Regions from separate parts of the Kitasatospora sp. NPDC058063 genome, predicted to be linked through region 2. Evidence: riboswitches for the same ligand, from Rfam matches in the RefSeq annotation. Region 2 holds a riboswitch; the other holds the start of a gene.
What was found. Region 2 has a riboswitch for guanidine ahead of ACFVUY_RS24945 (DMT family transporter). Riboswitches for the same ligand answer to the same signal wherever they lie in the genome.
Positions count from the first base shown of each region.

Region 1: another riboswitch for guanidine. It lies ahead of ACFVUY_RS04665 (MBL fold metallo-hydrolase); the one in region 2 lies ahead of ACFVUY_RS24945 (DMT family transporter).

Region 1 covers NZ_JBHVSD010000002.1:199,711-214,917, forward strand. Annotated here, with positions in the region: gene ACFVUY_RS04645 (amino acid adenylation domain-containing protein) at 1-827, shown strand, start outside; gene ACFVUY_RS04650 (MbtH family protein) at 824-1,009, shown strand; gene ACFVUY_RS04655 (DHA2 family efflux MFS transporter permease subunit) at 1,006-2,409, shown strand; gene ACFVUY_RS04660 (Uma2 family endonuclease) at 2,480-3,028, shown strand; gene ACFVUY_RS04665 (MBL fold metallo-hydrolase) at 3,061-3,918, opposite strand; guanidine-III (ykkC-III) riboswitch at 3,930-3,997, opposite strand; gene ACFVUY_RS04670 (DUF397 domain-containing protein) at 4,023-4,220, opposite strand; gene ACFVUY_RS04675 (helix-turn-helix domain-containing protein) at 4,217-5,032, opposite strand; gene fes (enterochelin esterase) at 5,100-6,224, opposite strand; gene fhuB (Fe(3+)-hydroxamate ABC transporter permease FhuB) at 6,244-8,421, opposite strand; gene ACFVUY_RS04690 (ABC transporter substrate-binding protein) at 8,529-9,560, shown strand; gene ACFVUY_RS04695 (ABC transporter ATP-binding protein) at 9,588-10,370, shown strand; gene ACFVUY_RS04700 (DUF4132 domain-containing protein) at 10,595-11,452, shown strand; gene ACFVUY_RS04705 (hypothetical protein) at 11,449-15,207, shown strand, end outside.
Region 2 covers NZ_JBHVSD010000015.1:21,791-36,997, reverse strand. Annotated here, with positions in the region: gene ACFVUY_RS24970 (rhomboid family intramembrane serine protease) at 1-1,810, opposite strand, end outside; gene ACFVUY_RS24965 (alpha/beta hydrolase) at 1,777-3,102, opposite strand; gene ACFVUY_RS24960 (class F sortase) at 3,099-3,740, opposite strand; gene ACFVUY_RS24955 (hypothetical protein) at 4,145-5,467, shown strand; gene ACFVUY_RS24950 (MFS transporter) at 5,471-6,910, opposite strand; gene ACFVUY_RS24945 (DMT family transporter) at 7,047-7,361, opposite strand; guanidine-III (ykkC-III) riboswitch at 7,406-7,471, opposite strand; tRNA gene ACFVUY_RS24940 (tRNA-Cys) at 7,557-7,628, shown strand; gene ACFVUY_RS24935 (xanthine dehydrogenase family protein molybdopterin-binding subunit) at 7,735-10,062, opposite strand; gene ACFVUY_RS24930 (2Fe-2S iron-sulfur cluster-binding protein) at 10,059-11,384, opposite strand; gene ACFVUY_RS24925 (FAD binding domain-containing protein) at 11,381-12,247, opposite strand; gene ACFVUY_RS24920 (beta-N-acetylhexosaminidase) at 12,605-14,215, opposite strand; gene ACFVUY_RS24915 (DUF3039 domain-containing protein) at 14,307-14,585, opposite strand; gene ACFVUY_RS24910 (YqgE/AlgH family protein) at 14,649-15,207, opposite strand, start outside.

The DNA of each region.
Region 1 (15,207 bases), on a different contig from region 2:
ACGTGCTGCTCCCGCTGCGGCCCGTCGCCCCCGGCCGGCAGCGCCCGCTGTTCGCCGTCCACCCGGCCGGCGGCCTCAGCTGGTGCTACACCGGACTGATCCGCAACCTGCCCGGCGAGGTGCCGATCTACGGCCTCCAGGCCCAGGGCGTCGGCGCCGCCACCGCCGGACTCCCGCTGCCCGCGACGCTGGAGGAGCTGGCCGCGCACTACGCCGACCGGTTGCGCGAGGTCCAGCCCGAGGGCCCGTACCGGCTGCTCGGCTGGTCCACCGGCGGGATCATCGCGCACGCGGTGGCCGTCCGCCTCCAGGAACTCGGCCAGGACGTGGAACTGCTCGCGATCCTGGACGCCTACCCCGCCGAGGGGTTCCGCGAGCTGCCCGTCCCGGACCGGGCCGAGGCGCTGGAGGCGCTGCTCACCATGGGTGGCTTCGGGCCGGAGGACCTCGACGGGCGTCCGCTCGAACTCGGCCCCGTCACCGAGCTGTTGCGCCGCGAGGGCAGTCCGCTCGCCGGGCTCGACGAGGCCACCGTGGCCGCGCTGAACGAGATCTACCTCAACACCAACCACCTGGTGCGCGGCTACGACCACCGCCGCTTCGACGGCGACGTGCTGTTCTTCCGGGCCACCGTCGACACCATCGACGAGACCCTGGTGCCCGAGCTCTGGGAGCTGTACGTGTCCGGCCGGATCGCCAACACGAACGTGGCCTGCTCCCACAAGGACATGACCCTGCCCGCCCCGATCGCGCACATCGCGAGCGTGATCGCCGACCACCTCGCCGACCTCCCGAAGAAGACCGACGATGGAGAAGACCACCGATGAGTGACGCCCCCGCCAACCCCTTCGACGCCGACGGCGAGTTCCTCGCGCTCGTCAACCCCGAGGGACAGCACTCCCTGTGGCCCGCCTTCGCCGCCGTCCCGGCCGGCTGGAGCATCGCCCACGGCCCGTGCGAGCGCCCGGCCGCCCTGGAGTGGATCACCGCGAACTGGACCACCCTGTGACCCCACCCGCCACCCCCGGCGCCGAGGCCCCGGCGCGCCCCCTGCTCGCGGGGCGCGCCGCCGTGGTGGTCGTCTACACGGCCGCGATGTGCATGAACGGCCTGGACTCGACGATCGTCAACCCGGCGCTGTTCAGCATCGCCGAGGACTTCGGCCGGCCCGTCTCGGCGGCCAACGCCGTGGAGACCGCCTTCCTGGTCGGCCTCGCCCTCGGCCTGCCGGTGGCCGGCTGGCTCGGCGACCGGTACGGCGTCAAGCGGGTCTTCCTCGGCGCGCTCGCCGCCTTCACGCTCGCCTCCGCGCTCTGCGCGGCGGCACCCGGTCTGGGTACGCTGTCGGCGGCCCGGGCCGTCCAGGGCGTGGCCGGCGGGCTGCTCACCCCGGTCGGGATGACCCTGCTGTTCCGGGCCTTCGCCCCGCACGAGCGGGCGGGCCTGGGCCGCATCCTGATCGTCCCGACCGCGCTGATGCCCGCCCTCGGGCCGCCGCTCGGCGGCTTCCTCACCGAACACCTCTCCTGGCACTGGCTGTTCCTGGTCAACGTGCCGATCGGGATCGCCGCCGTGCTCATCGGGCTGGTCGGCCTGCGCGGCGAACAGGAGCCCCCGGCCGGCCGCTTCGACACCACCGGATTCCTGCTCGCCACGCCCGGCCTCGGCCTGCTGACCTACGCCCTCGGCTTCGGCCCGGCGCACGGCTGGACCTCCCCGGGCGTGGCCCTCGGTGGACTGCTCGGCCTGGCCCTGCTGGGGGCGGCCGTACGACACCAACTCCGCGCCCCCGAACCGCTGGTGGACCTGCGGCTGCTCGCCGACCGCACCTTCGGCGCGGCGAGCTGGCTCGCCCTGCTGACCTCGGCCGGGCTGATGGGCGCGCTGTTCGTGCTGCCGCTGCTCTACCAGGCGGCGCGCGGCGCCACCGCCCTGGACGCCGGGCTGAGCGTCTTCCCCGAGGCGATCGGCCTGATGGCCGCCTCGCAGGTGGTCGACCGCCTGCTGCCCCGGCTCGGCCCGCGCCGGCTCGCCCTGCCATGCCTGCTGCTGGCGGCGGTCGTCCTCGCCTCCCTCGGTTTCGCCGAGAACCCTTGGGGCGTACGGGTGTTGATGTTCTGCGTCGGCCTGATCCTGGGCACCGCCGTCCTCACCGTCCAGATCGCCGGCTTCGCCGACGTCCCGCCGCCCGCCATGGGCCGCGCGATGGGCCTGTTCACCATCCTGCGCACCCTCGGCGGGGCGCTGGGCATCGCGGCCACCGCCGCGCTGATCGGTGCGCTCGGCGACGGCACGGGTGTCGGGCCGTACCGCCTCGCCCTCCTCCTGACAGCCGCCCTGGTCGCCGCCGGCGCGCTGCTGGCCGCCCGCCTCCCCGCCGACGCCCCGGGCCCACCCCCGGAGGAATGACGCCGGTGCGGTCCATGGTCCTCCGGTGCTCCTACTGCCCTACGGTGGTCGGAGCACCGGAGGAGAGCCCATGAACCCTCAGCACTACCGTCTGCTCGAAGAGGCCCGTCGCAGCCTGCCGGACGGCTACAAGGTCGAGCTGTCCGGTGACATCATCGTCATGCAGACGTCACCATCATCGATTCACCAGCTCAACCTGGCGATCGTCCAGCGCCAGTTCGAGGCGCACTGTCCTCCCGGCTACTTCCCGACGGGGAACAGTGACCTCTCCTCGCCGGAGGTCGGTTCCGTCCGCAACCCGGACCTCACCTACCTGCCCGAGGACATCATCGAGCTGGGCCGCGAGATCCCCGCCGACCTGGCGCTGATCGCGGTCGAGATCGGCTCGCCGTCCAACCCGGACAACGACTGGAGCGGGAAGGTCCGCGACTACCCGCGGATGGGCTTCCCGCTCTACCTGATCGTGGACCCCCGGCAGAAGACGGTGACCCTGTTCTCCGAACCCAACCGCGACCGCTACCACACCAGGACGGAAAGGGAGTTCGGCGAGAAGCTCCGCATCCCCGCGCCCTTCGAATTCGAGCTGGACCTGACCCGGCTGGTCCCCTACCGGGACTGATCGGCCGCGGGGCCCGGGGAGTTCACCCCCGTTCACTCGTGCGGCCAGAGGATGAGGTCGTCCAGCCGGTACCGGCGCGGCCGGTCGCCGAGTTCGGCGACGGCCGCCCGGATGCGGTCCAGGTGGGCGGGGGTGAGCTGGAGCGGAGGCTCGTCGGGCTGGTGGGTGGTGCGGATCGGGTAGTCGACGCCCGGGTCGCGGGTCATCTCGATGTGGCAGCCGAGCACGTACGTCACCGGGTGGCTCCCGGCGAACGCCACCAGCCGCTCGACGGTCCGTCGGAAGGCCGGCCAGTCGTTGATGTACAGCCGCCCCGGATAGACGGTGTCTCCGGTGAGCAGGAAGCCCGTCCACGGGTCGTAGTACGTGACGGCCGCCTCGTGGTGCCCCGGCGTGGCCAGGCACTTCAGAACCCGCCCGCCGCCCAGGTCGACCAGGGCCACGGCCTCCTCGTCCCGGTCGAAGCCGAAGTACGGCCAGGCGGTGGGCAGATCGGCACCGACCAGAGTGGTCGCGGGCCGGTCGGCGAACTGGCCGTCACCCGCGACGTGGTCGCCGTGCGGGTGGGTGTGCAGCACCAGCAGCCTGTAGCCGTCCCGGGGATTGCGGGCGAGCCACGCCTCCACCAGCGCGTCGACCGTCGCGCGCAACGGGAAGTACGCGGCCTCGGCCGTCGCCCCGGTGTCGATCAGCACCGCCCGCTCCGCCCCGAAGAGCAGGAACAGGAACGGGGCCTCGTAGTTGATCGCCTTGTTCTGCCGCAGGATGACGGTGTGCTCGTCGTACTCGTGGACCTGGATGTCCGGGTCCGTGTTGTGCTTGGCGGACGGGGAACCGTGGATCCACCGCACGTCCAGCGGACGGGCGATCGGTGCACCGGCAGCGGCCATGACGCCTCCACAGTGCGTCGTCTTGGCAGGCCGGGTACGGCGCACGTCTCGTCCGGGGCCGGCGCCGCTGCACCGCCCCGGGGACGCTAGCACGAGCGATGGATTCAGCGGTCCAGAGGAGTGACGTCTCGGGCGAGCTGGACGAAGTCGGCCCAGGCCTCGGCGGTGAAGGTGAGCTGGGGGCCGGTCTTGTCCTTGGAATCGCGGACATGGACGGCGTCCGGAGTGAGGGCGATCTCCACGCAGGCACCACCCTGGGTGCCACTGTGGCTGGACTTGAACCAGGCCAGTTCGGTGCTCATAGTTCCTCCGCCAGCTTGGCGATGAATTCAGCCGAGGCCTCGGGGTTGAGGGCCCGCTGAAGGATCATTGCATGGTGTTGGCTCAGGAAGGCGACTTTGTCCGGGGCGGAGTGAAGCAGCCCCATGGCCTGTCCCTCCTCATACGCAAGGCGCTGATGTTCGGCGCTGTCGAGCAGGATGAAGGGGCCGTTCAAGCCCGGGTGTGCTCCCGCACCGGGTACGACCTGGATGACGATGTGGCGTGCTTCACCGGCGGCCAGCAGATGAAGTAGCTGGTCCTTGTGCGCGGCTTTCGTGCTGAGGGGTTTCTGCAGTGCCGCTTCGCCGATCAGGAAGTTGAACGACTTGGTCTGTGTCTTCAGCAATTCCTGTCGTGCGAGCCGAGCAATGACACGCTCGTCGAGCGCCTCGTCATCGAGTGGAGGCCAGTTGGCGCTGAGTAGCGCTCTCGCAGTCTCCTCGGTCTGCAGAAGACCGGGGATGAGCACGGTCTCGTGCCAGTGGAGCGCGATGGCATCGGCCTCGTAGCGCATGTACTCCTCGGCGAAGTGAGGGTACTTCTCCGGCTTCAGGTAGTCCGCTCCCGCCACCAGGATCCCCTTCGCACCGCACATTTCGTCGGCCACCTGCAACAGGTGCCGCGACGGCTTGCGCCGGCCCGCCTCCATCGACCGCAGGCTCTCGATGCCGTACCCGGCCTGGGCCGCCAGATCCTCGCGGCTGACTCCGGCACGAGCCCGCCACAGTTTGAGCTGGTCGCCGCAGTACTGCCACGACATCGGCGGCGGTGTGGCGGACGAGGACGCGTTCATCGGGTACCCCCAGGCCAATCGGTGTGGAGCACGACGCTAGACGCCCGATGGCCTGGAGGTATGCGAATCAGCCCGAAACCATCCCCTCGGGTGACCCGAGCAGGTGCGCGAGCCCGTCGGCCAGGCCGCCGCGCCAGCAGGCGTAGTCGTGGCCGCCGTTGAACTCGCGGTAGGCGAGGTCGTAGCCGCGGGCCGTGAGGACGTCGCGCAGGTGGCGGTTTTGGGCGAGGAGCATCCACTCCTGGAGCCCGACCTCGATCCAGAAGCGGGCCTGCCGTCGTTCCTCGGCGGCGAGGCGGCGGGTCAGCCATTCGCTGCCCGCGTCGAACTCGGTCTCGTCGGGCCACCAGAAGGAGCCGGATTGGGAGAGCGCGTTGCCGAAGCGTTCCGGGCGGCGGTAGGCGGCGTAGGCGGCGGTGAGGCCGCCCGCGCTCTGGCCGGCGATCACGGTGGCGGCCGGGTCGCCGCTCGCGCCGAACTCCTGTGCGGCCCAGGGCAGCAGGCGGTCGGCTAGGAGGTCGATGAAGGCCGGGTTGCAGCTCAGGTCGTCCGGGCGCTTCGGCCCCATGGTGTGCACCAGCAGGGTGACGGTGGGCGGGATGGCGCCGTCGGCCGTCAGGTTGTCGAGGGTGTCGCCGACGGAGAGCACCTCGCCCCACATCTCGCCGTCCAGCAGCACCGCGACCGGGTACGGGCCGCCGTCCGCCCGGTGTCCGGCGGGGAGGTGGACGTCGATCCGCCGGCCGGCCACCGTGTGTTCCAGCGTCCGTCCGCGCGGCACGCCGTCGCGCCGCGCGACGTACGGCTGTGCGGGCGCGGCGGGCAGGCTGAGCACCGAGGCGGGGTGGCGGCCGTCGCGGGCGGGCAGCCGGGGTTCGGTGTCGTACGGGTCGGGGCGGGCCTGGTCGAGGACGCGCAGCCAGTCGGGCCGGGTGGTGCCGGGGGCCTCGCCGTGGAACGGGTACAGCTGGTAGGAGGCGCGGTGGTCCTCGCGCAGCCGGTAGGTGATCGCCCACGTCCCATCCGGCTGACGCTCCATCAGATGCGGTGTCAGGTCCCCGGCGTGGCGGTCCTTGTCGGTGACGGTGTGCAGCAGTGCGAGCACGCCGTCGCAGTCGCCGTTGTGATGGGTGAAGGTGACCAGGCGGTAGGCGGGGTCGTCGGAGCAGAGGGCGACGAGCGGGGTTTCCACAGCAGTGACTCCAAGAGGCTTAGGCGGGGCTGCCCTTGCGGCCGAGCAACACCCAGAGCAGGAAGGGACCGCCGAGGACGGTGGTGACGATGCCGACGGGGATCTCCACCCCGGCGAACAGCACTCGGCCCAGGGTGTCGGCGAGCACGACGAGCAGGGCGCCGGTCAGGGCGGAGCCGAGCACGGGCACCCGTGCGGGCCCGGCCAGCCGTCCGGCGATCACCGGCGCGGCCAGGGCCACGAAGCCGACCGGCCCGCAGACGCCGACCGCCAGCCCGGCCAGGGCGACGGCCAGCAGCAGGCAGGCGAGCCGGACCCGGCCCGGGTCGACGCCGAGTGCGGAGGCGACGCTGTCGTCGAAGCGCAGCACCGCCAGCCGCCGGGCCACCGCCAGCGCGATCGGCACCAGCACCGCGAGTCCGATCAGGACGGGCGTGGCGACGGTGAGGTCGCGTCCGTTGAGGCTGCCGTTGGTCCAGATGTACAGCGATCCGGCCGAGTTGAGCGAGCGCCGGGCCATCGCGACCTGGATGACGGCGGAGGCGAGCGCCGACATGGCGAGCCCGACCACCAGGATCCGGTAGCCGCGCGCGCCGAGTCCGCCGGAGGCCAGGGTGACCACCAGGACGGCGACCAGCGCGCCGAGCGGTCCGGCCCACCAGGCGCCGAAGGTACCCGCGGTGCTGGCGGAGATGAGCACGGCGGCGGTCGCGCCGTCGTTGACGCCGAGGAGTTCGGGGGTGGCCAGGCGGTTGCGGGCGAGGGTCTGGGTGAGGCAGCCGGCCAGGCCGAGGGCGGCGCCGGCGGCGAGTCCGGCGACGATCCGGCCGAGCCGGAACTTCTGCACCAGCAGGACGTCCAGCCGGTCGCCGTAGCCGAACACGGCCTGGAAGGTGCGGGTGAGGTCGAGTTCGCTCTGTCCGGCGTGCGCCGAGACCACGACGGCGGCCAGTAGGGCGCCGGCCAGGCCGAGCGAGGCCAGCAACGCCCGGCGCGGCAGCAGCAGCGACCATGTGCCGTGCCGCAGGGTCAAGTCCGGCTTGGGCGGCGCAGGTTCGCCGCGTCCCGCGGCCGGCGCGGATTCGGCGGGGTCGGCCATGGCCAGGGCGGCGGAGTGCCGGGAGCGGACGATCGCGATCAGGGCCGGGGCGCCGATCAGTGCGACGATCACCGAGACCGGCGCCTCGAAGGGTCGGGCCACCACCCGGGCGAGCACGTCCGCGCCGGTCAGCACGGTGGCGCCGAACAGCGCAGCGAGCAGGGTGAGTCGGCCGATCCGGGGGCCGGCGACGGTGCGGGCGAGGAAGCCGGAGAGCAGCCCGAGGAAGGCGATCGGCCCGGCCAGCGCGACCGCCGAGGCGGTCAGCAGGGTGACGGCGACGGCGACGGCGGCCCGGGTGGCGCCGGGGCGGTGGCCGAGGCCGCGGGCGAGGTCGTCGCCGAGGGCGAGCGCGGTCAGCGGACGGGTGGTGAGGGCGGCGAGCAGGAACCCGGCGCCGAGCACCGGGGCGAGCTGGCGCAGGGTCGTCCAGCCTTCCACCCCGGCGAGCGAGCCGAGCACCCATACCCGGTACCGCTCGTACGCCTCGGGGGAGTTGACGATCAGCACGTCGGTGAGCCCGCGGAAGATCGCCGCGACGGCGGAGCCGGCGAGCACCAGCCGCATCGGCGATCCGCCGCCCCGGCTGCTGGCGACCAGCAGCACCACGGTGCTGGCGAGCACCGCGCCGCCGAAGGCGAAGGCGAGGTAGCCGAAGGAGGTCTGCACGCCGAGCACGGCGATGCCGAGCACGACGCCCAGCGAGGCGCCGGCGTTGACGCCGAGCAGGCCGGTCTCGGCCAGCGGGTTGCGGGTGACGGACTGCAGTTGCGCCCCGGCGACGCCGAGCGCGGCGCCGACCAGCAGGGCGGTGAGGGTGCGCGGCAGCCGCAGGTCGCCGACGACGAGGGCGAGCCGGCCGTCGGCGCGGGCGCCGTCGTGGTTCAGCAGGTAGTCCAGCACCCGCCCGGGGCCGACCTCGCCGGCGCCGACCGACAGCGAGAGTGCGGCGAGGGCGAGCAGGAGGACCGCCGCCGCCGTGACGGCGGGCCAGGTGGGGCGGGCACCCTCGGGCCGACGGCTCCGCCGGCCCGGTGGCGGCGAATCCGGCGCGGTGGCGGGGGGCGCCGCGCGGACGCCGGCTTGCGAGAATGTCATAAGGTAAGGCTAACCTAATGGCCGAGCTCGTCCCGTGGGGCACCCCCGTCCCGTCGAACTTCTCGGACGCCGCTCAACTTCCGTACCACCGTTGCCCGGAGGCACCCATGCCGTTCGCCCGTCGCCCGCTCAGCCCCGTCCGCCGCCGTGCGGCCCAGGCGCTGGCCGTCTCCGGGGCGGCCGCGCTCCTGCTCACCGGCTGCGGCTCCTCCGGTTCCTCGTCCTCCTCGGGTGCCTCGGGCTCCTCCGCGGCCGCGTCCCCGGCGGCGGACGCGGCGGGCGGCGGGAGCGGCGGCAAGCGGACCGTCAAGGACGCCACCGGCAAGGCCGTCGAGGTCCCCGCCGAGCCCAAGCGGATCGTCACCCTCACCCAGGAGGACCTGGACGCGGTGCTCGCCCTGGGCGTCAAGCCGGTCGGCATCACCAATGGCCAGGGGCTGGCCGAGCCGCCCGCGTACCTCAAGGACAAGGTGCAAGGGATCCCGGTGGTCGGGAACCTGCTCCAGCCCGTGATGGACAAGGTGATCGCCGCCAAGCCCGACCTGATCCTGGCCGGCGACATGCAGGACGAGCAGGTGCTCAAGCAGCTGCGCGAGATCACCCCCGCCACGCTGGTCACCATGGCGCCCACCGACGACTGGAAGCTCGCCTTCCGCGGCATCGGCAACGCCGTCAACAAGCTCGACCAGGCCAACAAGGTGATCGGCGACTACGACGCCAAGGCCGCCAAGGCGGGCGCCGAGCTCACCAAGAACAAGGGCGCCGCCGTCTCCATCGTGCGCTGGAACCCCACCGGCCCGAGCTGGATGGAGAAGAAGCAGTTCGCCAGTGGCGTCGCCCTGGACATGGGCCTGACCCGCCCGGCCGCGCAGGACAAGGACGGCAACGCGCACAGCCCGGCGCTCAGCCTGGAGAAGCTCAACGAGATCGACGGCGACTGGCTTTTCCTGTCCACCCTGACCGACGACGGCAAGGCCGCGCTCAAGGACGTCCAGTCCAAGCCCGCCTACCAGGAGCTGGGCGCGGTGAAGAACAACCACGCCGTCACCGTGGACGGCTCGGTCTGGTCCACCCGGGGCGGCCCGCTCGCCGCCGACGTCGTCATCGGCGACTTCGCCAAGGCGCTCGGCGGCAACTGAGCGCACGTCGAACCAGGGGGAGCTGCCATGGAGTTGACCATCCAAGGGCTCAGTGCCGGCTACGGGCCGGGGCGCCCGGTGCTCGGCGGCGTCGACCTCACCGTCCCGGCCGGACAGGTGGTGGCGGTGGTCGGCCCGAACGGCTGCGGGAAGTCCACCCTGCTGCGGTCCGTCGCGCGGCTGCACCGCCCGGACGGCGGGCGGGTCCTGGTCGGCGGCGAGGACGTGTGGCGGCTGCGCCCGCGCCAGGCCGCCCACCGGGTCGCGCTGCTGCCGCAGAGCCCGCAGGCCCCGGAGGCGGTCACCGTCGCCGGGCTGGTCCGCTACGGCCGCCATCCGCACCAGGGGCTGTTCCGCCAGTGGTCGGCGGAGGACGAGCGGCTGACCGCCGAGGCCCTGCGCGCCACCGGTGTGGAGGACCTCGCCGACCGTCGCCTCGACCGGCTCTCCGGCGGCCAGCGCCAGCGCTGCTGGCTCGCCATGGTGCTCGCCCAGGACACCCCGGTGGTCCTGCTCGACGAGCCGACCAGCGCGCTCGACCTCGGGCACGCGGTGGAGGTGCTGGAGCTGGTCCGCCGGGTCGCGGCGGGCGGGCGGACGGTGGTGATGGTGCTGCACGACCTCGCGGCGGCCGCCCGCTACGCGGACCTGCTGGTCGCGCTGCGGGACGGCGCGGTGCTGGCCTGCGGGCCGCCGCGCGAGGTGGTGGACGCGCCGCTGGTGCGGGCGCTGTACGACATCGACAGCCATGTGCTCGCGGCGCCGGGCGACGGTGCGCCGGTGATCGTGCCCCGGGCGCCGTCGGTCTGACGGGACAGAGGGGCGGGCGGGGCGGAGGGACGGGCGGGGCGGCTGCTTTCGAGCAGCTGCCCCGTTTTTTCGTCTCCTCGATCACTCGTTCGAGTGGTTTGAACTTTGCATGTCACGGCCCGAGTTCACCCCGCCCGTCGCGTTGTCAGTGGGCCTCGCTACGTTCCTCGCATCGCTGGTCAGCAGGCGATCGACAAGTGTTTCCCGGTGGGAGGAGTACGGCCGTGGCATGGGTGGAGACGGACGCGGGAGGGTACCGCGTCGCGCTCGACGGGGAGGGCAGGGTGGCGTGCCGCAACGCGGCGGGGCGCGACCTCAAGTCCCTGCCGTCGAAGCTCGGTGACGACCGCGTGGTCATCCAGCTCAAGCAGCTCGCCGAGTGGCTGGCCGCGCACGAGCGCGGCTGCCTGGACGACGTCGAGCGCTGGATGGTCCGCTCGCTGCCGGTGCCCGCCGCCGTGCTCACCGCCGTGTGGCCGGACGAGGCCTGGCAGGGCGTCCTGAAGGACCTCGTGGTCACCACCACGGACGGCTCCGTGGCCGGCTTCCTGCGCGGCGTCGACGCCGAGCGCGGCCTCGGCCTGGTCGACCTGGACGGCGACACCGTGCGCCTCACCGACGGCGAGGTGCTGATACCGCACCCCGTCCTGCTCCAGGACCTCGACGAGCTGCGCGAGTTCGCCGTCGAACTCGGCGTCTCCCAGCGTGTCCAGCAGCTCTACCGCGAGGTCTGGCACCGGCCCGCGGAATCGCCGGCGGACACCGAGGTCACCACCTACGCCGGCGGTCGCTACCGCGAGCTGCGCGAGCTGGTCGGGCGCTGCACCCGGCTCGGCTGCCGGGTCCGCGGCGGCTCCGCCGTCCAGCCGGTCACCGAGGGCGGGCGCACCGTCGAGGCCCGGGTCTGGGTCGGCGACTACTACGAGTACGACGCGTGCGAGACCGGCGCGCTCAGCTGGGCCGGCCCCGACGGCCGCGCCCTGCCGCTCACCGAGGTCGGACCGGTCGCCTGGTCCGAGGGCATGCGGATGGCCGCCGCCCTGTACGCCGGCCGCACGATCCAGGGGGAGGAAGCCGCATGACCGCCACCGCGCACCCGACCACCGCGCACCCGACCACCGCGACGCCCGAGGAACTGCTCGACGCCGGTGCCGTGCTGCCGCCCGGCACCCTGCCCGGGGCCGGCCGCCCCGACAGCGCCGCCGACGTCCTCACCGCCCGCGGCTACACCCACCCCGCGCTCGACGGGCGCCGGATCGTCCGGCTCGTCCCCGGGGCGCTCGGCCCGGCCGAGGACCTCGCCCTCGACTTCCTCGGCCTGGTGCCGGAGGCCGCGCCCGCCGAGGTCGGCCAGGTCCGCCAGGAGGCGCTCGGCTTCCCCGCCTGGGCCCTGGTCCACGACCCGGCCAACGGCCACCACGCGCTCGCCCTGGTCAAGGAGCTGGAGCGGCTCGCCCGCCAGGCCGCCTCCAAGCCCGGCGCCGCCAAGGACGGCTTCGACGAGCTGTCCGTCCGCCTCGGCCGGGCCGTCCCGCACTTCCTGCCCACCTTCTGCGAGGAGGTCGGCCGGATCTTCCTGCGCCACGAGAACCGGACCTACGCCGCCGCCTGGTTCGGCAAGGCCCGCGAGGCCGAGCGCACCCACGGCCTGGCGGTGGACGAGGAGCGGCTGCGCGCCGTCTTCCTGGAGTTCGCCCTGGCCGGCGCGCTCACCGTCAAGTCCCTGCGCCAGTACGTCAAGGAGCTCGCCCAGCGGCTCGACCCGCTGACCGCCTGGCAGCGCTTCCGCCAGCTGTGCACCGAGCGCTCCGCGGCGGGCATGGCCCCGTACGCCGGGGTCGCCGAGGACGCCCGCGCGCTGATCAAGGCCGCCGGGCTGGACCGCGCCGAGCACGAACGGGCGCTGCTCGCCGAGCTGCTGGACTCCCCGGCGGTCACTCGGGCGCCCGCCGCGTTCTGGAAGTCCTGGCACGGCGCGCTGGTCGAGCTCGGCCGCGGCGACGCGGCGGTCCGCACCCGCCTGCTGGAACTGCTGCCCGACCCGTCCTCCTCCGAACCGGCCGGGCACGACACCGCCTGGCTGGCGCTGCTCGCCGAGACCGGCGCCGAGGACCTGCTCACCGGCCCCCGCCCCGAGGGCGCCGAACCGGCCGCCGCCTGGCTGCAGCGCTGGTGCAACCACCACGGCCGCGGCTGGCGCAGCCGGCCCAGCTGCCCGGACACCCTCGCGCTGGCCGGCCGGATGGTCGAGCGGCTCAGGGCCGACGCCGTCCCGGTGGACCTCCACACCGGCATCCGCGCCAGCCGGACCAGGATCGACCTGCTGGACCTGCTGCTCACCGCGGGCGTGCCGGTGGCCGGTCCGCCGGACGGCCTCGGCATCGAGCTGCACGACTGGGTCTCGGAGTGCGGCCCCGACAGTCCCACCCTCGCCGCCGTCGGTGCCGACGAGCGCTACCGGCCGCTGCTGCGCCGAGCCGCCCCGGCCGCCTGGAAGACGGCCGCCGAGCGCGAGGTGCCCGCCCTGCCGCTGCTGAACGAGCTGTTCGCCGAGTGGGCCGAGGAGCGCTCCGAGGAGCTGTTCGCCGCCCGCGGCCTGGCCGCCGCCGCCGACCTGGTCCGCGCGTTCGGCCAGCACCGCACCGCCGTCCGGACGGTCGCACCGGCCGTCGCCGACCGGGTCGCCGCCCTCGACGTCGCCGCGCTGCTCACCGACGCCCTCCGGGCCGGCATCCTGGACGAACTCGGCTGGCCCGCCCTGGAGGAGGCACTCGGCAAGATCGCCGACCCGCCCGCCGACGACGCCCCGCGGCACCCCGTCCCCAGCCTGGGCGGCGCGGGCCTGAGCGGCCTGGTCGTCGAGGACGCCTGGCCGCACCTGATCCTCGCCCGCCTCGACCGGGCCGTCGTGGTCGGCCCGGAGGGCATCGTGCTGGAGCACACCCTCCGGCTGCCCGAGGAACTGCACCAGCGCAACCGGATCCGGCTGCGCCTGGTCGACGGCGAACTGCTGGTCGTCTGGTCCCACGAGGGCAAGCAGCTCGCCTACTGGTCGAGCCGCCCGGACGAGCGGTTCGAGCTGGAGGGCGAGACCATCGCCGGCTACTACTACGGCGACCGCGAACCCGAGCATCCCTCGCTCCAGCTGCCCGGCGGCGGCCGCACCAGCGGCGAGCGCCCGCTGCACGCCGGCGACACCCGGATGCCCGACGAGCACCCCGTTCTCGGCGACGGCACCGGCTACTGGACGGTGCGCCACGCCTCCGACGGCGAGGCCGTCCTGCGCGAACTCGACCCGGCCACCGGCGCCCTGGGCCGCGCCGCCGAACCGCCGGTGATCGCTGCCACCGCCCAGGCCGGCCGGCTCGTCCGGAAGAGCACCTGGCTGCTGCCGCTGCAGCCCGGCCTGGAGCGGACCCCGCTCGGCACCGACGGCACCGTGCTCGGCAGCTGGGTCAGGGTCGAGCCCCACAAGGCCGTCACCACCTTCACGGCCGACGGGCAGCGCATCGTGCTGCCGCTGACCGGATACCGCTCGGACACCGTCCCGGTCGGCCGGCTCGGCCTGCCCGGCGCGGCCGCCCCGGTGGTCAGCCACACCTCCGGCGACCACTTCTCGCTCAACCTGCCCGACCTCACCGGCAGCGCCGACCGCACCGTCGACCTGCACCCCTGCCACCCCGGTGAGCTCTCCGCCGCCGGCACCCCGCTCGTTCCGCCGTTCCCGCACTGGCACGCCCTGCGCCCGCGTGACGAGGCCGGCTCCACGGTGCTGCGCGGCGTCACCTCCGAGCAGGCCGCCCGGCTGATCGACGCCGCCTGGCCGACCGACACCGAGCCGGTCCCCGAGGACGAGCAGTGCTGGCTCACCGTCCAGGGCGTGCGCCGTCCGCTCGCCCGGCGCACCCCGCGCACCCTGCCCGTCCCGGAGGTCGGCGCGATCCTGCCCGGCATCGCGGACCAGCGGCTGCTGGCCGGCGTCGCCGGCCTCTCCCGCCTCGCCGCCGACCTGCTGGACCGGATCGCCCGGTTCGCCCCGCAGCCGGAGGCCGAGCGCCCGAGCACGAAGCAGAACACCGAGTGGCAGCCCGAGCACGGGCGCGACCACGAACTGCGCGACGCCGTGCGCGCCGTGCTGCCCGAGATCGGTGGCTTCGGCAACAACTGGGGCTCCGCCGCGCACTGGTGGGTGCTCAACAACCTGCGTGCCGTCACCGGGGTGCTGGCCGCCCCGCCCGCCGCCGACGGCGAGGGCTGGAGCACCCCCGTCACCGTCACCCTGCGCAACGGCAGTGTCAGCTACGGCTGGCTTCAACTGCTCGGCCGGGTCCACGCGCTGGCCCACGCGGTGGCCTCGCCGTTCACCGACCCGGCCCACCGCTCCTCGCTGGTCCTGCTGCTCGGCGAGCTGACCAGGGGCCCGCTGGCCGACCGCGGCGCCACCCTGCGCGAGATCGTCCTCGCCGAGCAGGTGCCGGCGGCGCCGAACGCCACCGGCACCCGGCCGGTCACGCCCCGCGAGGGCGAGGTGCTGCGGCACGGTGGCCGCACCGTCGTCATCATCGGCCACCAGCGGCAGTCCGCCGACGGCTGGGTGCACTGGCTCGCCGTCGACCACGACCCGAGCGGGGAGTTCGGCCCCGTCGCGCACTTCACCACGCTGGAGGAGCGCGGCACCGAGGAACTGGTCGACGCCGCCTGGGTCGCCAAGTTCTGGCGGGTCGCCGCCCTGCGCGGCGCCGTCCCGTACGACCAGGCCGGGGCCGAGGCCTTCAGCGCACTCACCGGCATCGGCACCGCCCGCTCCGCGCTGCTGCTCAGCCCGCCGTCCGGCCTG
Region 2 (15,207 bases):
TCCAGCCGCGCGCGTCGCAGTACCGGGCGAAGCCGGCCACCGCCCCGGCGCGGTCCTCCGGCGCGCCGAACGGGTCGCCGGTGGTCAGCGCGACGGTGCCCACCACCCGGTAGGCGACGGCCGCCCGGCCCTGCTCGTCGAACCAGTAGTGGTTGCCGTCCCAGGTGGCGATGAACGAGAGCGTCCCGCCGCCGTGCTCGGTCAGCAGCGCCCTCGCCCGGCCGGCCGCCGCCGCGTCGGTGTGCAGCACCGGACGGCGGAAGACGGAGAGCAGCACGGCCAGCGCGACCGCCCAGAACGCCAGCCCGCAGTACGTCTCCAGGAAACGCGCCACCGGCCCGACCGCGATCGGGTAGTCCGGCAGCAGGTCGTTGTACGCGGGCGGCAGGAACTGGGCCGGCAGCCCGGCCACCAGCCGGCGGGCGGTCGCCCCCGGCTCGAACTCCCCGGCCGCCAGCCGCCCGACCCCCACGTAGGTGGCCGCGGAGGCGAACGCCGCGCCGCCGAGCACCAGGGCCAGCCGGCGCACCGAGCTGCCGGACAGCCGCAGCGGGAAGCGCTTGCGGGTGGCCACCAGCAGGGCGGTGGTCAGCAGCGGCAGCAGCAGCGCCTCGACGAAGTACTGCACCACGTCCCGGCTCACCGGCCCGGCGTCCAGGTACAGCCAGCACAGCAGCGCCGCCCAGAGCAGCTCGGTGGCCACGGTGACCAGCCAGGCCAGCCGCAGCCCCCGGCGCAGCCCCTCGGCGAGCACCAGCAGCAGCGCCGGGAAGAGCGCGGCCATCATCCGGCCCGGGGTGTCGAAGATCCGCACGACGGCGTGCGCGCGGGCGCAGTCGTGCGCCGACAGCGCGCAGAAGTCGGCGACCTCGTCCGGGCTGAGCCGGTGCGAGAAGTACAGCTCGGAGAAGGTGTTGAACGGTCCGCTGGCGTTGTCGTACAGCGAGGCGAGCAGCGGCCCGAAGGCGGCGGCGACCAGGCAGAGCGCGACCAGCACCCGGGTCTCGGAGTGCGAGGAGCGGTGCGTGCGCAGGTGCGGGCGGCCCCGGCTGACCAGCGCGCCCAGGCCGAGCCCGGCCAGCGCGGCGGCGCACCGCTGGACGCTCTGCAGGTGGCCCACGTACAGCGTCATCACCAGCGGGACGAGCAGCACCAGCAGGTGCAGCCGGCGGCGCCAGAGCACGGTGAGCCGGTACCCGAGCACCCCCGCCAGCGCGAACACGCCGACGCCGGGGCCGACCGAGATCTGGTCGGCCACCGAGGCGGTCCACTGCTCCCCCGCCGAGGAGCCGAAGGCGACCAGCGCGGTGCCCAGCAGGGTGCCGACGACCTGCCCGCCGACCAGCACCGCGAGGGTGCGCGGCCGCCCGAGCCGGTGCTCGGCGGCCGGGCCGACCAGGAGCAGCAGCAGGCTGGTGAACACGTACGAGCCGCTGCCGGAGCACCAGAACATCGAGGTGACCGGCGTCCACCAGTGGCCCTCGGCCAGCGTGGGCAGGCCGATCCCGGCCCGGTCCAGCAGCCGGTCGGACGGGCCGTGGCCCAGGCTCCCGGTGGCCGCGCCGAGCAGCCAGAGCCCGGCCAGCAGGGTCAGCGTCAGCGGCGCCGAGCGCAGCCGGGAGCCGAGCGCCCTGGCCGCCCGCCGGACCCGCTGCGGGCGCGGCTCCGCGGTGCGGGTGACCGGGGCCCGGTCGGTACCGCGCTCGGCCGTGCGCTCCGCGTCCGGCCCCGGCTTGCGCTGCTCGCCGACGGTGGCCAGCGCGGTCCCCGCCCCGGTCACCGCGTCAGCCCGGTCTGCTGGGCGAGCCACGGGAGCTGCTGGACGATGCCGGGGCGGAAGACGACCCAGCCGTGGCCACCCGGCATCAGGTCGAACTTGGACTTCATTCCGGCCGCCTGCGCGGCCCGGTAGACCTTCTCCATCTGCGGTCTGAACTCCTCGTCGGTCTCGCCGACGACCAACGCGACGTTGGTGTCCGGGAATTTCCTGCGGGCCATCACCTGGAGCGGATCGACCGCGTCGAACTTCTTCTCGTCACCGCCGAAGGCGGCCTTGACGGTCTGTTCCCGGCTGCCCAGGGTCGGTTCCTCCTGCCCGGACATGTCGAGGACGGTGCCGTACACGTCGGGCGCGTTGACGCCGAGCTGGAGGGCGCAGGTGCCGCCCATCGAGGCGCCCCCGATCGCCCACGCGGTGCGGCCGGTCGCGGCCTGGAGGTTCTGGTGGACCCAGTCCGGCACGTCCACGGCCAGGTACGTCTGGGTCTTGGCGATCTTGGAGTCGAGGCAGAGCGTGTTGGCCCAGGTGGAGCCGAGCTGATCGGGCATCACCACGATCGGCGCGAGGCCGCCGTGGTCCGCGGCGAAGGCGTCCAGCGCCTCGTTGATCTGCGCGGAGAGCACCCAGTCCCCCGGGACGCCGGGCTGGCCGGTGATCATCACGACCACCGGCAGCAGCGGCCGCGGGGTGGCCTGGTAGGCGGGCGGGAGGTAGACGTACGCGTCGCGGGCCTTGAAGCCCGACCTGGTACCGGGGATCGGCACCACCGAGACGGTGCCCTTCTCGGGCAGGTCCGCCGGGGGCTTCCAGACCTCCTCCAGCGACTTGCCGGGCGGGGCGCTCATGATCTGGCCCGCCTTGGTGGCGACCAGCCCGTCGGTCCTGGTCAGCCAGGGCGCCAGCATCACGCGCCCGCTCGGGAACTGGCCGAAGCCGATGTTGACCTCGGAGGAGGACATCAGCAGCACCAGGCCGCTCAGGCCCAGCGCGAGCCCCCGGCGCCGCCAGGTGAGCCGGCGCAGTCGGTAGCCGACCAGGCAGAGCCCGAGCAGGGCGACGGCTATCCACCAGGTGACGTACCGGGGAGTGCCCTCGGGGAAGGGGTGCCACCAGCCGTCGACGACCACGTCCAGCAGCCAGCTGAGCGCGGCCGCGGTGAACAGCGCGGCGGGTAGGCGGACCCGCCACCAGCTGCGGCCGCGGCCGATGGCTAGCGCGAACAGCGCCGCCCAGCCTGCCGCCAGCACGGCGTGCGGGATCAGGCCCTCGGTGAGCGGCCAGTCGATCGGGTTCCAGCGGGAGGCAAGGGTCAGCGTGGTCATGCGGCTTTGCCCGGCGGGGTGGTGTCGGCCAGGAAACCGTAGGCGACGACGTTGCCGTCGTAGCCGTGTTCCTCACTGTACGAACCGCCGCAGGTGATGACCCGCAGCTGTGCGTCAGCGGCCTGACGATAGACCCGGTCGTCCGGGAAGTCCTTTCGGTCGTGCACTTCGATGGCGTAGAGCTGGTAGACGGCGGTGGCGCCGTCCGCCCGGGCGATCTCGATCCGATCCCCGCGACGGAGCGCGCCCAGATGATAGAAGACCGCGGGGCCGGCCTTGTTGTCGACGTGTCCTGCCAGGATCGCGGTGCCGCGCTGACCGGGGCTGGCCCCGCCGCGGTACCAGCCCGCCAGGTTGCGGTCCGCCTCGGGCGGGGTCTGGAGACGTCCGGCGCCGTCCAGCCCGAGCGCGGTGACCGGGGCGTCCAGCCGCACCGCCGGGATGCGGATCCGGGTCGGCGCGGACGGGCCGAGCGGCGGCACGATCGAGACCGGCGCGATCCCGGCCTGGGCCTGGCCGGCCCCCGGCGCGGGCGGCAGCGACGAACCTCCGTCGTGCAGCAGCCAGGCACCGAGGACCAGCGCGGCCCCGGCCGCCAGGGTGCCCGGCCACGGGCCCCTGCTCTGCTGGACGCCCATGGGCGCTCCCCTCTGCCGACGGAACCCCTCTTCCTGGGAGTTTCCTGGGAACAATTCAACCGGAACGGACTGTAAGGCACGTCCATACGACGGTCGTACCGGCACCCGCCGATCGGCAGGGCGGACGGCCTCTTTTCTGCGCCGCGTGGGCGCCCGGTCGCGGAGCGCGACGACCGCCCCCCGCGCACGATCGCCGCGGGTGCAGGCCCGACACGAGCTACCGACGGTTCAACGGACCCGATCGGTTGCGTCGTTCGAGCGATCACTCACAAGCTCGCGCTGCGCCTCTTCGACCGGCCCCGCCCTCGTGCCATGCTGACCCGGTTACGGGTTGTATCACCCACTTGTCCGACCGGACTCCGCACTCCCGCACGCCGCCCGCACGCCCCACGAACGGAGTGACCATGGAAGCCCTCTCACGCCGCACCCTGCTGACGGCCGGCGCCGCCACCGCCGCCACCCTGGCGGCCGGGTGCGGCAGCAACCACGCCACCGGCGAGGAGCGGGCGACGGGCAGCACCGCGCCGGCCACCGCAGCGGCCGACGAGCAGGGCGCCACTCCGGCCCCGGCCCCGCTCCCCCGGCCGCAGCCGGTCCTGATCGGTGACGGCTCCACCTCGGACACCGGCGCCCAGCCGCACCAGCCCGTCCCCGACCGGCTGCAGCCCGGCCAGCGCCCGCCGCAGTTCGTGGTCTTCTCCTGGGACGGCGCCGGCGAGCTCGACAACGGCCTGTTCGCCCGCTTCCGCCGGCTGGCCCGGGACCACGACGCGAAGATGACCTTCTTCCTCAGCGGCCTCTACCTGCTGCCCGAGTCCAAGAAGGACCTCTACCGCCCGCCGCAGCACAAGGCCGGCGCCTCCGACATCGGCTACCTCAGCGACCAGCACATCCGCGACACCCTGGAGAACGTGCACGCGGCCTGGCTGGAGGGCCACGAGATCGGGACCCACTTCAACGGCCACTTCTGCGGCTCCACCGGCGTCGGCGCGTGGTCCCCGGAGGAGTGGGACAGCGAGATCCAGCAGGCGATGGACTTCGTGACGAACTGGCGCACCAACACCGGCTTCACCGACCTGCCCGCGCTGCCCTTCGACTACCGCAAGGAGCTGATCGGCAGCCGCACCCCCTGCCTGGAGGGCCAGCGCAACCTGCTGCCCACCGCGGTCAGGCGCGGCTGGCGCTACGACAGCAGCGGCAACGGCACCCAGGTGTGGCCGCAGAAGATCCAGGGCGGCGCGCTGTGGGACCTCCCGCTGCAGTCCATCCCGTTCCCCGGGCACACCTTCCAGGTGCTCTCGATGGACTACAACATCATGTACAACCAGTGCGGCCCCAACACCAAGGCCGACCCGGCGCTCCACCCCGGCTTCCAGACCCAGGCCCGCGACGCCTACCTGATGGGGTTCGACCGCACCTACAACGGCAACCGGGCGCCGTACGTCATCGGCAACCACTTCGAGGAGTGGAACGGCGGCATCTACATGAACGCCGTCGAGGACGTCCTCAGGACCATCGCGGACAAGCCGGAGGTCCGGCTGGTCTCCTTCCGGCAGCTGGTCGACTGGCTGGACGCCCAGGACCCGGCGGTGCTGCGCAAGCTCCAGACCCTCGCCCCGGGGCAGTCCCCGGCCGGCGGCTGGGAGGCCTTCCTCGGCGCCCCGGCGGGGGCCGCGCCCCCCGCCACGGCCCCTGCCACGGCCCCTGCCGGCGCCACCGCCGGCTGACCGTCAGGCCTTCGTCCGCACCCGCCCGGAGAGCACCGCGCCGAGCAGCGCCACCCCGGCCATCGACAGCAGGATCACCGCGAAGGCGCCGGGCGAGCCGGCCTCCCCGCCGCCCCCGTGGGCGGCGGCGAGCGAGCCGCCGCCCAGCGCCGCGAACATCACCCCGGCCAGACCGGTCAGCAGCACATTGCCCAGCGCGTCGCTCATCTGGAGCGCGGCCGAGTTGGCCCCGGCGTCCTCCGGCGTGGAGAGCTTCATCATCAGCACGCTGACACTCGCGATCGCCATCCCCATCCCGACGCCGCCGACACCCCAGGCCACCGACGCGGCCCAGGCCGGCACCGCCGGGAACAGCACCAGCGCGGCACCCGAGATCGCCACCGCGGTCAGCACGAAGCCGCCCCGGATCATCACCGTGCGGTAGCGCTCCGCCCCGGGCCGGCCCTGGAGCCAGGAGCCGAGCGCCCAGGTGAGGCCGCCGCTGGTCAGGGTCAGGCCGGCCAGCGTCGGCGAGAGCCCGCGCTGGGTGGTCATCATCAGCGGGATGAAGGCCTCGGCCGCGAAGAACGCCCCCGCGGCCACCCCGCGCAGCAGAATCACGGCCGGCAGTCCCCGGCCGGCCCGCAGGGTCCGCGCCGGCAGCAGGCCGAGGACCGCCGGCACCAGCAACGCCGCCCCGGCGATCCCGGGGACCAACCCGATCAGGTCGCGCCGCTGGCCCGCGTACTGCAGCAGGCCGGCGCCGACCGCCGCCATCGCGGCCAGCAGGGTGCGACGGCGGTCGAAGGCCGCGCCCCTGGCCACCGGGTGCTCGCGCTCGGAGCGGGCCAGTGCCGGGCCCATCACGGCCAGCGGCAGCAGGATCAGCACCGGCACGGCCAGGAACACCCAGCGCCACCCCAGGTGCTGGGTGACGGCCCCGGAGACCAGCGGACCGATGATCGAGGGCAGCACCCAGGCCGAGGAGAAGGCCGCGAACACCGCGGGCCGCAGCCGCTCCGGGTAGGCCCGGCCGACCACCACGTACAGGGCGACGATCACCAGCCCGCCACCGAGGCCCTGGACGGCCCGCCCGGCCACGAACACCCACATCCCGGGTGCCGTCCCGGACACCACCAGCCCCACGCCGAACACGGCGATGCCGCTGAACAGCGGCCGCAGCGGGCCGCTCCGGTCGCACCACTGGCCGGAGACGACCAGGGCGAACAGGGTGGTGGTGAAGTAGCCGGAGAAGGCGAACGCGTACAGCCCGAGCCCGTTCAGCTGGCGGGCGGCGGTCGGCATCGCGGTGTTGACGGCCGTCGCCTCGAAGGCGATCACCAGGACCACCGAGACGATCCCCAGCGTCAGCGCACGGTAGCGGCCGCCGAGGACCCCACCACCGGGGTCGTCGTCGAGGGGTATCGGTACGGGGTCGACCGAGGTGGGGGAGGCAGTGGTCATACGTAACATCGTAAGAGCCGTCTGCCCCGATGACCCCTGACCCCGGTCGGTGATCTCCTCGGTCGCAGGCCCTAGGACAGGCCCGGGACCCAGGACGGGCCCCCGGCCCGGACCGCGGCGGAGGTCAGTGCGGAGGTCAGTGCAGCACCTTGAGGCCCACCACGCCGGAGACGATCAGCAGCAGGCAGGCGATCCGGGCCATGGTCACCGGATCCCCCAGGACGGCCATGCCGTAGACCGCGGTGCCGACCGCTCCGATGCCCACCCAGACGGCGTAGCCGGTTCCGATCGGAATGGTGCGCATCGCGTACGCCAGGCCGCCCATGCTGAACAGCAGTGCGATGCCGAAGACGAGGCTGGGAACGAGGCGGGTGAAGCCCTTGGACGATTCCAGGGCGACCGCCCAAATGGTCTCCAGGACACCCGAGACGATCAGAACGAGCCAGGCCATGACGGTGCTACCTCCGCAGTCCACAGCGGCCGGATTGCCGCTGAACTGCGCCGTCTTGTCGTCACCGGGTACGACGCGCTCGTCCGGGGTGGCGGAAATACCGCCACCTGTCCCCGACGGTAGCACACCTTGCCATACAGAATTTACAAAAGGGCATTGACCCCTCTCCCCCGGATCGGCCACTATGAATTCACTGGCCGTGTGCCCGAGTGGCTTAGGGAACCGTCTGCAAAGCGGTGCACGCGGGTTCGATTCCCGCCATGGCCTCACCGGAAAAGGAAATTGCCGGTCGACTCCGAAAGTCGGCCGGCAATTTCCTTTCCCTGCGTTACGCCTTTCCCGAGAGCCCCCCGGTCTTTCCCGGGAGCCCCGGTCAGGCGGTGACGGCGTCCTCCGCCCGGATCGGCAGCCGGCCGACCGGCAGGCCGGTGGCGGCGCGCACGGCCGCGGCGACGGCCGCCGGGGCGACCACCGCGGGCACGGCCCCGACCGCCTTCGCGCCGAACGGGGCCACCACGTCGCGCTCCTCCAGCAGCGCGGCGATCCGCACCTCCGGGGTGTCCAGCGCGGTGGGCAGCCGGTAGCCGGTGAGCGAGGGGTTCAGCAGCACCCCGCCCTCCGTCCGCAGGTCCTCCAGCAGTGCCAGGCCCACGCCCTGGGCCACCCCCGCCTCGATCCGGTCCTCGATCTGGCGCGGGTTCAGCGCCCGGCCGACGTCCTGGGCGACCGTCATCTCGACCACCCGCACGGCGCCCAGCTCGATATCCACGTCCACCACCGCACGCATCGCGCAGAACGAGATGGAGACGAAGGCGTCGCCCTGCCCGGCCTCGTCCAGCGGCTCGGTGGGGTGCGGGCGGCACTGCGCGGTGGCCCAGAGCTCCTTGCCCTCCAGCGCCTCGGCGACGGGCATGCCGAGCACCCCGTCGTACGAGGTGATCTTGCCGTCGGCGATCTGGAGCAGTTCCGCCGACATCCCGAAGTTCGCCGCGATCGGCTGCAGCAGCTGGTGGCGGACCATCAGCGCGGCCCGCTCGACGGCGCCGCCGGAGACCCAGGTGTGCCGGCCGCGGGCGGACGGCCCGGCGATCGACTGGTCGCTGTCGGCCGGGGCGATGTAGACCTCGCTGACGCCCAGCACGGTCTGCACGATCTGCCGGGCCAGCGTGGCGAAGCCCTGCCCGGCGTCGACCGCCGCGCAGATCACCGTGGCGTGGTCCCCGCTGACCCGCACGGTCGCCGTGGAGACCTCGTCCTCGCCCTCGGCGCCCAGCATGTGCACCATGCCGACGGCGTAGCCGATCCCGCGCCGCACCGCCGCCGGGTCGCCCGCGCCGCCGGGCCCGCCGGGCAGCAGCCACTCGGCGTCCGGGTCGTCCACCGGCAGGGCCGGCAGCGGCTCGGCGGCGACCGCGTCCAGCAGGGCGCGCACCGGCGCCGGGCAGGTGACGGCCTGACCGGTGGGCAGCGGGTCGCCGGTGGACATCGCGTTGCGGCGGCGGATCTCCACCGGGTCCACGCCGATCCGGGCGGCCAGCTGGTCCAGCTGCGACTCGTACGCGAAGCACGCCTGCAGGGCGCCCTCGCCGCGCATCCGGCCGGCCGGCGGGTTGTTGGTGCGCACCGCCCAGGCGTCCACGAAGACGTTCGGGCAGACGTACGGACCGGCCGAGAAGGCCGTCGCGGCGGCCAGCGCCTCGGCGGAGACGTCCGCGTAGGCGCCGCCGTCCAGCAGGATCTGCGCCTCGACCTTCACCAGCGTGCCCTCGGCGTCGGCGTGGTGGCGGTAGCGCAGGAGCGCGGGGTGGCGCGAGGTGTGGGTGTGGAAGGACTCCTCGCGGGTGAGCGTCATCTTCACCGGGCGGCCGGTGCGCAGCGCCAGCAGGGCCAGGGTGACCTGGAACGAGAGGTCCTCGCGGTCGGTGGTGGCGCCGGGCACGCCGGTGGCCACCAGCCGGACCCGGTCCGGCTCCAGGCCCAGGCAGGCGGCGGTGCGGTCGCGGTCGCCGTGCGGGTCGGTGGAGGACAGGTGCAGCTCGACGCCGCCGTCCGGGCGCGGTACGGCCAGCCCGGCCTCGGCGCCGAGCGGGGCCGGGTCCTGCCGGCCGACCTGGTAGAGGCCCTCGACGACGATCTCGCCGACCGCGTCCGGGTCCCCGGTGCGCAGCGGCAGGTGGCGGAACAGGTTGCCGTCCGGGTGCAGCGGCGGCGCGGTGAAGGCCTGCTCCGGGTCGGTGACGGCCTCCAGCGGCTCGTAGTCGACCGCGATCAGGCCGACCGCCAGCCGGGCGGTGTCCGGGTGGTCGGCGGCCACCGCGGCGATCGGCTCGCCGTGGTGGCGCACCACGCCGGCGGCCAGCACCGGCCGGTCGGCGACGATCGGCCCGGCCGGGGCGCCGTCGGGGGTGCCGTCCGGTCCGGGCGGCAGGTCGGCGGCGGTGACCACGGCGTGCACGCCGGGCAGCGCCAGCGCGGCCGAGGTGTCGATGCCCCGGATCCGGGCGTGCGGGTGCGGCGAGCGCAGCACCGCGCCCCACAGCAGCCCCTCGGCCCACAGGTCGGCCGCGTACGGGTAGATGCCGAGCGCCTTGGGCAGCGCGTCGCTGCGCAGCGGGGAGCTGCCCAGGCCGATCGGCTCCGGTGCGCCGCCCTCGCCGCCGTCCTGCTGGAGTGCTGCGCCGATGTCGGTAGGCGACGTCATGATGCGTGGTCGTCCTCGGGGAGCCGGATGCCGTGGGCGGGGGTGGCACCGTACGGGACACCGGCCGGGGCGCCGCCCTCGGCCGGGGCACCGTGCGGGTGCGGGGCGGCGTACGGGGTGCCGTGCGGCGGCGTGCCGTCGTAGACGGAGCCGGGCAGCGGGGTCCCGTGCGCGGGGGTGGGCTCGTAGACCGGGGCGTCGTACCCGGTGTCGTAGCCGTTCTGCTGCTGGTGGCCGTCCGGGTAGGGCACGTAGGTGCCGTGCGCGGGGGTGGCCTGGTACGGCTGCTCGGGGTAGCCCTGCGGCGGGTAGTACACCTGGTCGTCGGCGGCCTGGGCGGGGATCCGGGCGGGGATGTCGTCCCGGATCGGGGCCAGCACGGTGGTGTCGTACACGCCGGTGTCGTAGCCGCCCTGGGGGCCGCCGTACGGCAGCCCGGCCGGGGCCTGCCCGACGGCGTGCTGTTCCATGGCGTGCTGTTCCACGGCGGGCTGCGCCGGGTGGTGCTGCTCGGCGGCGTGCTGCTCCGGGTGGTACTGCTCCGCGGGGTGGGCGACCGGGTGGGCCTCGACGGGCTGCTGCGGGACGTGCTCGATCCAGGCGTCGGCGTCGGCGTAGACCGGCGGCTCGACGGCCTGCCCGGGTTCGACCGGCGCGTCCACCGGCACGTCGGCGGGCGGTTCGGCGACCGGCTCGGCCGGCCCCGCGGGAGCGGGCCCGGCGGCCTGCGCGGCGGCCTCGGCGAGCGCGGCGGCCTCCTCCGCCTCCTCGGCCTCCGCCGCGCGGGCGTCCGCGACGGTCTGGACGGCGGCCAGCACGCCCCGGTAGCCGGTGCAGCGGCAGAGGTTGCCGCACAGCGCCTGACGGGCCTCCACCTCGGTGGGCCGGTGGTTGCGCTGGAGCAGGTCGTGCACCGCCATCGCCATGCCGGGGGTGCAGTAGCCGCACTGGACGGCGCCGGAGGCGGCCAGCGCCTGCTGGACGGCGCTCGCGCCGCCGGCGGCGGAGAGGCCCTCGACGGTGCTGATCTCGCTGTCGGCGGCCAGGGCGGCGGGCACCAGGCAGCCGGCCACCAGCTGGCCGTCCACCTGCACCGAGCAGGCCCCGCACTCGCCCTGTTCGCAGCCGTCCTTGGCGCCGGCCAGGCCGAGCCGCTCGCGCAGCACGTAGAGCAGGCTCTCGCCGATCCACGCGTCGGTGACGGGCCGTTCGAAACCGTTGACCCGCAGCGTGTACGAGGCGCACGGGCGCAGCTCGCGGCTGACCTGCGGGGAGAGGCCAAGCGGGTCGGCGTCCAGGGTCTCGATGGGGTCTGTGGTCACTTCAGCGCCCTTCCCAGTGCCCGTCGGGCCAGCACCGATACGGTACGCCGCAACCGAACCGCGGCCGCGGTCGGCCCCTCGGTCACGGCCTCCCAGGCGCCCTCGGCGCCGTAGTTGTCGGGGACGCAGGCGGCGGCCACGTACTCGCCGAAGGCGGCGGTCGCGGCCGGGTCGATCTCCCGGCTGCCGTCCCAGTCGATGCAGCCGGCCACCCAGGCCTCGGCCTCCAGCGGGCGCAGCGGCACCGGCGCGACGGCCCCGACGGCGCAGCGCACCGAGCGCCGGGCCGGGTCGAGGACCAGGGCGACGGAGGCGGTGGCGCGGGCCGGTCCGCTGCGGCCGGTGGCCTTGAGGAAGACCTGCGGGGCGTGCAGCAGCGGGACGCGCACCCAGGTGAGCAGTTCACCGGGGCGCACCGGGTCGAGCCCGGTGAGCAGGTGACTGACCGGCACCTCGCGGGTGCCCCCGGCCCGGGCCAGGGTGACGCTGGCCTCCAGCGCGGTGAGCACCGGGAGGGTGTCGCCGGCCGGGGCGGCGGTGACGATGTTCCCGCCGAGGGTGCCGACGTTGCGGACCTGCGGCGGGCCGGCGGTGCGGGCGGCGTCGGCGAGCGCGGGGATGAGCGCCGCGAAGTCGGGGCGGTCCATCCGGGCGTGGGTGAGTCCGGCGCCGAGCACGGCGGTGCCGCCGTCCTCGTAGCGCCAGCCGCGCAGTTCGGTGATGCGGCCGAGGCCGACCAGGGCGGCGGGGCGCAGTCGGCCGGCGTTGACGGCCTCCATCAGGTCGGTGGCTCCGGCCACCGGTACCGCGGCCGGGGCGGCGGCCAGCGCGTCGACGGCCTCGTCGAGGGAGGCCGGCAGCATGATCGTCCGGTTCACCTGGGTCCCACCGTGCTCCACTTGCTCATCGATCGCCTGCCGCCCGCCGGCCTTCGGCCGTACTGTCCTGCGTCAGCAGCCCGGCCTGGCCCGTAGGGTACGGGCGATCGGGCCGGGTTGGGCAACTCTGGCACACAATGCTCGATGATCATTTCGGGACCGGTGAACGGGACTGCCCGATTGGGACTGATACCGGGCGGTATCTGCCCCGACCCGCTCCGGGCCAGGGCAGATGTTCATCAGTTCTTGACGTCGGACGACCGCTCAGAAGTTCCCCACGGGTAGGACCGGGGCGTTTCCCGCGGGTCTTCGCCGGGTCCGGCAGGACCCGCGGGATACCCCCTACCGCACCGGCGGCGGGCCCTCGATCGGCCGGCCGAGCACCCCAGGACGGCGCTGCCACGGGTGCGGACCGTCGGCCGGGCGGTACTCGACGCCGAGCGCGTCCAGCACGCTCAGGTGCGTCGCCAGCCGCTGCTCGAAGCCGGCGAAGTCCCGCTCGGCCGGCTCGGCGGGCAGCTCCGACCAGGCGACCTCGGCGAAGGCGACCAGCCGGGGGAAGGCCCGGTAGTCGATGTCCCGGGCGCTGTCCATGAACTCGGTCCACAGGTTGGCCTGGGTGCCGATCACGTGCCGGGCGGCGACCTCGTCCAGCTGCTCGGGGACCGGCTCGAACCGGTAGACGTCCTCCAGCGTGCGCACGAATCCGACCGGGATCGGCTCGTCCGGTCCGTCCGCCTGCCGGTGGTCGAAGTAGACGTGCTGCTCGGGGCACATCACCACGTCGTGCCCGGCCTTCGCGGCGGCGACCCCGCCGCCGAAGCCGCGCCAGGAGGAGACGGCGGCGCCCGGCGCGAGCCCGCCCTCCAGGATCTCGTCCCAGCCGATCAGCCGGCGGCCGCGGTCGGCCAGCCAGCCGTCGAAGTGCCGGATGAGGTGGCTCTGCAGTTCGTCCTCGTTGGCCAGGCCCAGTTCGCGTATCCGGGCCTGCGCGGCGGCGCTGTCCTTCCACTGCTCCTTGGGGCACTCGTCGCCGCCCAGGTGGATGAACTCGGACGGGAAGAGCTCCAGGACCTCCTCCAGCACGCCCTCGAAGAAGCGCAGGGTCTCCTCGGAGGCGTTGAGCACGTTGTGGCTCACCCCCCAGTCGGTCCAGACCCCGAGCGCGGAGGTGTCCACCACGTCGGTGTTGCCCAGCTCGGGGTAGGCGGACACGGCGGCCTGGGTGTGGCCGGGCAGGTCGATCTCCGGGACGACGGTGACCCCGCGGGCGGCCGCGTAGGCGACGATCTCGCGCAGGTCGTCCTGGGTGTAGTAGCCGCCGTGCGGGCGGTCGTCGCGGCGCTGCCCGGCCCGGTAGCCGACCATCGAGCGCTCCCGCCAGGCGCCGCGCCCGGTCAGCCTCGGGTAGCGCTTGATCTCCACCCGCCAGCCCTGGTCGTCGGTCAGGTGCAGGTGCAGCACGTTGAGCTTGTGCGCGGCCAGCAGGTCGACGAAGCGCAGCACGTCCGACTTGGGCAGGAAGTGCCGGGCGACGTCGAGCAGCGCACCGCGCCAGCCGAACCGGGGGGCGTCCGCGATGTCGGCCCCGGGCAGGACCCAGCCCTCGCGGCGCAGCGGCGAGCGGCGGTAGGCGTCCGGCCCGAGCAGCTGCCGCAGGGTCTGCGCGCCCCACAGCGCTCCGGCCGGGCCGCCCGCGGCGAGCAGGGCGTGGCCGGGGCGCACCGTGATCCGGTACGCCTCGGCGGCGAGCGCCCGGTCCTCGACCAGCTCGATGCCCGAACCCGGCCGGCCCGGGCCGAGCGGCAGCCCGGTGGCGGCGGACAGTGCGGTCCGCAGCCAGCGCTCGGCGTCGGCCAGCGCGGGGGGTGCGGTCAGCGTGGTGGCGGCGTCGAGCGGGTAGTCCTCGTCCGGGCGGCGAACGGCACTCGACGGTGCGGGAATGAGGTCCATTCCGACATCCTGCCCACGCCCCGGCGATTGGCATAGACCACCGGGGAAACCCTGGTGCTATGCAAAACGGCGTTGTGCGCGGCGCCGCGGACTACTTGTTGTCGCCGTCGCCGCCCTGCGGCTTGCCGATGCCGTCGTAGATCTCCTTGCACATGGGGCAGACCGGGTACTTCTTCGGGTCGCGCCCGGGCACCCACACCTTGCCGCAGAGCGCCACCACGGGAGACCCGGAGAGGGCACTCTCCATGATCTTGTCCTTCTGGACGTAGTGCGCGAAGCGCTCGTGGTCGCCGTCCCCGTGGGACACCTGTGGGACGGGCTCGACCAGGGTGCCGGTGCCGAGGCCGCGCTCGGGCTCAAGAGTGCTCATGGGTGCCAAGTCTATGGGGGCCTCCGGAAACCCGGCCAGTGTCGCGGCGCGGGGCCGGTCGGCTCAGTTCATCGTGGGGTCGTCCGGGTAGGTCGCCAGCAGGGCGAGCGGGCCGCGCTGGCGGCGCAGGACCGCGCGCCACAGCCGTTCCGGCTCGGGGCTGGAGACGTCCCCCGGCTCGCAGTCCACCAGGTACCAGGCGCCGCTCTCCAGCTCCGCCTCCAGCTGTCCCGGCGACCAGCCCGCGTACCCGGCGAAGATCCGCAGGCTGCCCAGCTCCCCGGCCAGCACCTCGGGCGGCGCCTCCAGGTCCACCAGGCCGATCGCGCCGTGCACCCGGCGCCAGCCGAGCGGCTCGCCGGTGCCCGGCTCCCCCGGTGCCACCGCGAGGCCGAGCGCCGAGTCCAGCGCCACCGGGCCGCCCTGGAACACCACGGCCGGCTGTCCGACGAGTCTGTTCCAGCCGTCCAGCACGCTTCCCACCTCGACCGGCGTCGGCCGGTTGAGGACCACGCCGAGCGCCCCCTCGACATCGTGGTCGAGGAGCAGCACCACCGCCCGCGCGAAGTTCGGGTCGGTGAGCAGGGGCGTCGCGACGAGCAGACAGCCGGTGTGGGACCGG